DNA from 2 places in the Micromonospora sp. NPDC003816 genome. Region 2 is predicted to be linked to the other one. Evidence: predicted binding sites of a transcription regulator. Region 2 holds the regulator's gene; the other holds the start of a gene.
The links. Region 2 encodes HrcA, which represses chaperone genes, less so after heat shock. Its sites were predicted from a motif close to GGTTNGCACNCTCNNNNNGAGNGTGCNAACC; they were not measured.
Positions count from the first base shown of each region.

Region 1: groES (co-chaperone GroES) is a predicted target of HrcA. The motif match lies at 1,980-2,010, and genes of this name have one in related genera.

Region 1 is NZ_JBIANP010000004.1:414,686-418,707, reverse strand. It holds gene groL (chaperonin GroEL) at 1-1,461, opposite strand, end outside; gene groES (co-chaperone GroES) at 1,532-1,846, opposite strand; gene ACFYTT_RS17645 (helix-turn-helix domain-containing protein) at 2,206-3,006, shown strand; gene ACFYTT_RS17640 (DUF397 domain-containing protein) at 2,997-3,188, shown strand; gene ACFYTT_RS17635 (methyltransferase domain-containing protein) at 3,748-4,022, shown strand, end outside.
Region 2 is NZ_JBIANP010000016.1:32,964-36,985, reverse strand. It holds gene hemW (radical SAM family heme chaperone HemW) at 1-678, shown strand, start outside; gene ACFYTT_RS29160 (DUF4870 domain-containing protein) at 716-1,351, opposite strand; gene hrcA (heat-inducible transcriptional repressor HrcA) at 1,561-2,583, shown strand; gene dnaJ (molecular chaperone DnaJ) at 2,657-3,802, shown strand; gene ACFYTT_RS29145 (16S rRNA (uracil(1498)-N(3))-methyltransferase) at 3,804-4,022, shown strand, end outside.

The DNA.
Region 1 (4,022 bases), on a different contig from region 2:
GGCCAGGTCGACGTACTCGCCGACGGCCGCGTCGAGACCGGTGCCCCACTCGGCGGCGATGACCTTCTGCACCACCACGTAACCGTCGTGGCCGGCGTTCTGGGCGATCCAGCGCAGCGGCTCGACCAGCGCCTTGCGCACGATCGAGACGCCGACCTTCTCGTCACCGGTGAAGCCCAGGTCGTCGTCGAGCACCGGCAGGATCTGGGCCAGGGCGGCACCGCCGCCGGGGACCGTACCCTCCTCGACCGCAGCCTTGGTCGCGGCGATGGCGTCCTCGATGCGGTGCTTGCGCTCCTTCATCTCGACCTCGGTGGCCGCGCCGACCTTGACCACCGCGATGCCGCCGGAGAGCTTGGCCAGCCGCTCGGCGAGCTTCTCCCGGTCCCACTCGGAGTCCGACGCCTCGATCTCCTTGCGGATCTGGGCGACCCGGTCGGTGACCTCGGTGCCCTGACCGCCACCGTCGACGATCGTGGTGTTCTCCTTGTCGACCACGATGCGCCGGGCGGTGCCCAGCACCTCCAGGCCGACCTGGTCGAGCTTGTAGCCCAGCTCGGGCGCGACCAGCTCGGCGCCGGTCAGGATCGCCATGTCCTGGAGCATCGCCTTGCGGCGGTCACCGAAGCCGGGGGCCTTGACCGCGCAGACCTTGAGGGTCTTGCGGATCGCGTTCACCACCAGGGTGGACAGGGCCTGGCCCTCGACGTCCTCGGCGACGATCAGCAGCGGCTTGTTGTTCTGGAGGACCTTCTCCAGCAGCGGCAGCAGCTCCTCGATCGCCGAGATCTTCTGCGTGGTGATCAGGATGTACGCGTCCTCCAGGACGGACTCCTGCGACTCCGCGTCGGTGACGAAGTTCGGCGAGATGAAGCCCTTGTCGAACTGGAGACCCTCGGTCACGTCCAGCTCGGTGTGCAGGGCGGAGCCCTCCTCGACGGTGATCACACCGTCGCGGCCGACCCGCTCCATCGCCTCGGCGATCAGCTCACCGATGGTGGCGTCCTGCGCGGAGACCGTCGCGACGTGCGCCACGGCCTTCTTGTCGGCGACCTCGACGGCCTTGCCGAGCAGCGCCTCGGAGACCTTCGCGGCGGCCGCGTCGACGCCCCGCTTGAGGCCGGCCGGGTTGGCGCCCGCGGTGACATTGCGCAGACCTTCGCGGACCATGGCCTGGGCCAGCACGGTCGCGGTGGTGGTCCCGTCGCCGGCGACGTCGTTGGTCTTGGTCGCCACCTCCTTGACCAACTGCGCGCCGAGGTTCTCGTACGGGTTGGTGAGCTCGATCTCCTTGGCGATGGTCACACCATCGTTGGTGATCGTCGGCGCACCGAATTTCTTGTCCAGGACGACGTTGCGCCCGCGCGGCCCGAGGGTGACCTTGACCGCGTCCGCGAGCGCGTTGACACCGTGCTCCAGCAGGTGCCGGGCGTCGTCCGAGAAGCTCAGGATCTTCGCCATGAATGTCCCTTCGACGCGAGGTTGCCCCGGCCCGGCGAACCGGACCGGGGCAACGTCACTGATCGGTTGGTTACTTCTCGATGACCGCGAGGACGTCGCGGGCGGAGAGCACCAGGTACTCCTCGCCGGCGTACTTGACCTCGGTGCCGCCGTACTTCGAGTAGAGGACGGTGTCGCCGACGGAGACGTCGATCGGCACGCGGTTGCCCTTGTCGTCGATCCGGCCCGGGCCGACAGCGAGGACGGTGCCCTCCTGCGGCTTCTCCTTGGCGGTGTCGGGGATCACGATGCCCGAGGCGGTGGTGGTCTCGGCCTCGTTCGCCTGGACCACGATGCGGTCCTCGAGCGGCTTGATCGCAACCTTGGTCGCGGTAGTCACGGGCATACCCTCCTGGGGTACTTGGTTTCGTTACCGATCGGCATGCCGACCGGCGTCAATTGCCACATGCCACCGGGCGGGACCGTCGTCGCGGGTGCCGGTCCGCCTGGCGTTCAACCCCCGGGCACCAGGGCCCGGACGTTGGCACCCTCAGGGTGAGAGTGCTAATCGCAGGTTATTCCTCGGCTAGCACTCCGTCAAGGAGAGTGCCAACCCACCACCCCGTGTCGCCACTCTTTCCGCACTCTTGCGCCACTCTTTCTTCACCGTTCGCCAACGGTTGACCGCGACACGCCGACACTCGCTTCCGCCCCGAACGACCAATCCTTACTCTCCGGCGCGACTACGTGACGGAGGGCGGACAGATGGCGGACATGCCAACCCTGGGTTTCCTGCGCGACCAACTACGCCGGGCCCGCAAGCTGCGCGGGCTCAGCCAGGAAGAACTGGGCAAGATGGTCAACTACGCTCCGTCGTCGATCAGCGCGATGGAGACCGGGCAGAACCAGCTCAGCGCCGACTACCTGGCCCGGCTCGACAAGGTGTTGGAGACCGGCGGACTCTTCGTCGGGATACTGGAGCTGATCCGGCTGCACGCCGAGCCGGACTGGTTCCGACCGTGGGGCGAGATCGAGCGCGAGGCCATCGCGCTGCGCTGGTACGACCCGGCGGTGGTGCCGGGCCTGCTCCAGACCGAGGCGTACGCGCGGGCGATGTTGCGGGCCGGGCCGCCGCTGACCGACGAGCAGATCGAGAAGCGGGTGCTGGCCCGGATGGCACGGCAGGAGATCCTCGCCCGCGAGGAGCCGCCACAGCTCGTCGCGGTGCTCGATCAGCAGACGCTGCGTCGCCAGGTGGGCGAGCGCACGACCATGCGCGAGCAACTGGAGCACCTGCGCGCCCTCGCCGACCATTCGCACGTCCAGGTACGGATCGTGCCGGCCGAGACCCCGTGGTACGGCGGACTTGCCGGGCCGTTCGTCCTGGCCCGGCTCGCCGACGGCACCGAGGTGGCCCACCTGGACAACCAACTCCGGGGGCACACCGTGGACAGCCCGAACGAGCTTGCCAGCCTCGGACGGCGTTGGGAGACTGTGGCCGGTGAGGCGCTGCCGCGCCGGCAGTCCGCCCGCCTGATCGAGGAAGTGGCGAACTCATGGACCTGACCCGTGCCGCCTGGCGCAAGTCCTCCCGCAGCAATCAAAATGGCGGCGCCTGCGTCGAGGTAGCCGACAACCTGCCCGGCGTCGTCGCCGTACGCGACAGCAAGGACCCGACCGGCCCGGCGCTCACCTTCACCCCGGCCGCCTGGCACGCCTTCGTCGACACCCACCACCCCACCCGCTGACCGCCCCCACACCCACGCCCACACCCGGGCGCTGACGCTCGTTCTCGCCACCCACAGCACCCGCCGCCGTAACTGACGCTGGCGCTGCCACCCAGCACCCGCCGCCGTAGTCGACGCTTCACCACCCGCGACTCGCCCCGCCACCGCCGCCCCACCTCGTGGCCCCGTCGCTCGCCGCCGCCCCGTCGCTTCGCGGCCCGTCGCTCGCCGCTGCTCCCGCCGTACCCTCGCCCGTCGCCCGTCGATCATGGAGTTGTGGTCGACGAAACGCCCGATCCAGGGCATTGCCCGAGCCACCACTCCATGATCGGCAGGACGACGGTGCGGGCTGCCGCACGACCGACGGGTGGACGGGATGCCGCGAACGGCGTCAAGGTCACGCTCGATCCAGGATCGAGTGGCATCCCGGCGACTGCGAGACCACTCGATCCTGGATCGAGCACGATCATGGACCGGACAGCGTCGGCCAGCGCCGGGCGGGGGCGTCGGGGCGGGGGCGGTCGGATCGGGGGCGGGGGCGGTCGGGGCGGGGACGAGTGGCGGCCCGGACAATGGGCGGGTGGATCTGGAGCAGTTCGCCGTGTTGCGTACCGACGAGGGGTCGGCGGCGCTCGACGCGGCGGGGCGGGTGGCCGGCGGCGACCCGCTGCACGCGGCGGCCACGCTCCGCGCGGCAGGGGTGCCGGCCGGACTGGCGGCGGCGGCACTGACCCAGTCGGAGTTGCGCCGCCGCGCCACCGGCAAGTTCGGGTCGGAGGCCGGCGCCATGTTCTTCACCCGGCCCGGTCTGGAGCAGGCCACCCGGCGGATCGTGGCGGACCGTCGGGCCCGACG
Region 2 (4,022 bases):
GACGCCGGTTTCGCGCACGTCAACCTGGACCTGATCTACGGGACGCCGGGGGAGCGGGCGGAGGACTTCGCCGAGTCGTTGGCCCAGGTGGTGGCGGCGGGCGTCGACCACGTCAGCGCGTACGCCCTGATCGTCGAGGACGGCACCCGGCTGGCCGCGCGGATGCGTCGCGGCGAGTTGCCGTACCCGGACGACGACGTCGCCGCGGAGCGGTACCTGGCCGCCGAGGCCGCCCTCGGCGCGGCCGGTTTCTCCTGGTACGAGGTGTCCAACTGGGCGCGGACGCCGGCCGCCCGGTGTCGGCACAACCTGCTGTACTGGACCGGCGGCGACTGGTGGGGCCTCGGCCCGGGGGCGCACAGCCACGTCGGTGGCGTGCGCTGGTGGAACGTCAAACACCCCCGCGAGTACGCGAGGCGGCTGGCCGCCGGTGAGTCTCCCGGGTCGGCCCGGGAGGTGCTCACCGACGGCGAGGCGCACATGGAGGACGTCATGCTCCGGCTGCGGCTCGCGTCCGGGCTGCCGCTGGACGTCCTCGACGACGCCGGTCGGGCCGCTGCCGCGCAGGCGGTGGCGCAGGGACTGCTCGCCGCGCCCGCCCACGCGGCCGGCCGCGCCGTTCTCACGGTGCGCGGCCGGCTGCTCGCCGACGCCGTGGTGCGGGACCTGCTGCCCTGACCGCCGTCCCCGAGGTCAGGGCTTCACGAAGCCGAGATCAGCGCTTCACGAAGGCGTAGGTCATCGGGTACCGGTAGAGGGCGCCCTCGTTGGCCTTGACCCCGGCGATGATCCCGAAGATCACCGGCACGATCCAGACCAGGAACGGCACGAAGAACAGCAGCCCGCAGGTGATCGCGGTGAGCACCCAGCTGAGCAGCCCGGCGATGGCCCAGGTGAGCTGGAAGTTCAGGGCGGCCACCGAGTGCGCCCGGACCACCGGGCTCTGCTGCCCCCGGGTCATCATCGCGATCAGCGGCGCGACCCAGCCCAGCAGACCGCCGCCCACGACCACCCCGAGCGGGCCGCCGAAGTGGGCGATCAGGGTCCAGGTCTTGTCCTCGTTGCTGGCGTAGCCGCCGCCGGGGGGACCGTAACCGCCCGTCGGGTACCCGACACCGGGCGCGCCGCCCGGCGGGGGGTACTCACCCGGCGGGGGATAACCGCCGGGCGGCGGGTAGCCGCCGGGCGGGGGGTAGTCACCCGGAGTGCCGTAGCCGCCGGGCGACGGGGGCTGGTCGCCGGTGGGCGGCGGATAGCCGCCGGGCGGGGGATAGCCGGGCTGGCCCGACGAGCCCGACAGTGGGGACGTGGGGTCGTCGCCGGATCCTGGAGGACGAGGTGGTTCAGTCATGTGGTCACGGTAGGTGCCAGCGGCAACGGCGCACCATAGCGACACCGGGGAGTGTCAACCCGCCGATCGGTTTCCGGACATCCGGGAAGTCTTGATCATCGCGGGCACGGGAACGCCGACGTAGACTGGCACTCGCTACAGTCGAGTGCCAGAGTGTTCCTCTGGCACTCCGGGCGCTCCGGGCTGACCTGCGACAGGAGGTGGGGAGGATGGGTCTCGACGACCGGAAACTCGCCGTGCTCCGGGCGATCGTCGAGGACTACGTCGCCACCCAGGAGCCGGTCGGCAGCAAGGCCCTCGTCGAACGGCACCAACTCGGTGTGTCCCCCGCCACGGTCCGCAACGACATGGCCGTGCTGGAGGAGGAGGGCTACATCCGCCAGCCGCACACGAGTGCCGGGCGGGTGCCCACCGACCGTGGCTACCGCCTCTTCGTCGACCGGCTCAGTCGGGTCAAGCCGCTCAGCCCCGCCGAACGGCGGGCGATCGAACGGTTCCTGGTCGGCGCGGTGGACCTCGACGACGTGGTGCACCGCACCGTACGCCTGCTCGCGCAACTCACCCGTCAGGTCGCCGTGGTGCAGTACCCGAGCCTGGCCCGCTCCACCGTCCGGCACCTGGAACTCGTGCCGATCTCCACCACCCGGCTGACGCTGGTGATGATCGCCGACACCGGCCGGGTCGAGCAGCGGCTGGTCGAACTGCCCGCGCCGGTCCCCGCCGACGACGTCCTGGACCTGCGCCGACTCGTCAACGAGAAGCTGGTCGGCACCCGCCTGTCCGACACGCCACCGCTGGTGCAGACACTCATCGACGAGTGCGCGCCGCACCTGCGGGCGGCCATGACCACGCTCTCCACCGTCCTGCTGGAGACCCTCGTCGAACGGCACGAGGAGCGGCTCGCCCTGGCCGGCACCGCCAACCTGGCCCGGGGCGGCCTGCTCGACTTCCAGGGGTCGCTGCGCCCCATCCTCGAAGCGCTCGAGGAGGAGGTGGTGCTGCTCAAACTCATCGGCGAGGTCGAGCCGAGCACGCTGCGGGTCCGCATCGGCGACGAGAACCAGATCGACAACCTACGGGCGGCGTCCGTGGTCAGCACCGGATACGGCCCGGGCGCGACCATCGTCGGGGGGATGGGCGTGCTGGGTCCGACCCGGATGGACTACCCCGGAACAATCGCCACGGTGAGGGCCGTGGCACGCTACGTGGGCGAGCTGCTGGCCCAGAACTGACCAGTCAGGGCCGACGGCAGGCTGCCGCCACCGACCGGCGTAACGCGAGACGAACACGAGGACACGGAACCCAGTGGCCAGGGACTACTACGGCATTCTCGGCGTGAGCCGAGGGGCCTCCGACGACGAGATCAAGCGCGCCTACCGCAAGCTGGCGCGCCAGTTCCACCCGGACGTGAATCCGGACCCGGAGGCCCAGGAGAAGTTCAAGGACATCAACGCCGCGTACGAGGTGTTGTCCGACGACCGGAAACGGCAGATCGTCGACCTCGGTGGCGACCCGCTCGCCCCGGGCGGCGGCGGTGCCGGTGGGCCGGGCGGCCCCGGTGGCGCCGGACCCTTCGTCGGCTTCCAGGACATCATGGACGCCTTCTTCGGCGGGGCCACCGGCGCCGGGCGTGGCCCGCGACCGCGTACCCGGCCCGGGGCCGACGCGATCCTGCGGCTCGAACTGGACCTGCAGGAGACCGCCTTCGGGGTCGAGGCACCGATCACGGTCGACACCGCCGTGCTCTGCACCACCTGCACCGGGGCCGGTACCGCCGCCGGCACCCACCTGGCCACCTGCGAGGCGTGCGGTGGTCGGGGCGAGGTGCAGTCGGTGCAGCGCACCTTCCTCGGCCAGGTGGTCTCCGCCCGGCCGTGCACGGTCTGCCAGGGCTACGGCACGACCATCCCGCACCCCTGCCCCACCTGCGCCGGTGACGGCCGGGTCCGCACCCGCCGCTCGCTGACCGTGAAGATCCCGGCCGGCGTCGAGGACGGGATGCGGATCCGCCTGGCGCAGCAGGGCGAGGTCGGCCCGGGTGGCGGCACCGCCGGTGACCTCTACGTGGAGATCCACGAGCGGCCGCACGACGTCTTCTCCCGCAAGGGCGACGACCTGCACTGCCGGGTCACCGTGCCGATGACCGCCGCCGCGCTCGGCACCCGGCTGACCATCAAGACGCTGGACAGCGAGGAGCCGGTCGACGTGAAGCCGGGCACCCAGCCGGGCAGCACGCTGCGGCTACGGGCCCGGGGCGTACCGCACCTGCGCGGTGCCGGTCGGGGCGACCTCTACGTCCACCTCGACGTGCGTACCCCGACCAAGCTCGACGCCGACCAGGAGCGGATGTTGCGGGAGTTCGCCGTGACCCGGGGCGAGGAGGTCGCCGAGCTCAGCAAGCAGGGCGGGTTCTTCTCCCGGATGCGCGACGCCTTCAACGGCCACGCCTGAGGTGTCCGCTCCGCTCTTCCTGGTCGAGTCGCTGCCCACCACCGACTCGACGGTGCTCGACGGGCCTGAGGGCCACCACGCGGCCACCGTGCAGCGGCTCCGGGTCGGCGAGGAGCTACTGCTCGCCGACGGTCGGGGCGGCACCGCCGAGGCGGTGGTCACCGCCGTCGGCCGGGGCACCCTCGACCTGGACATCACCGCTCGCGGGTACGTCGACGCG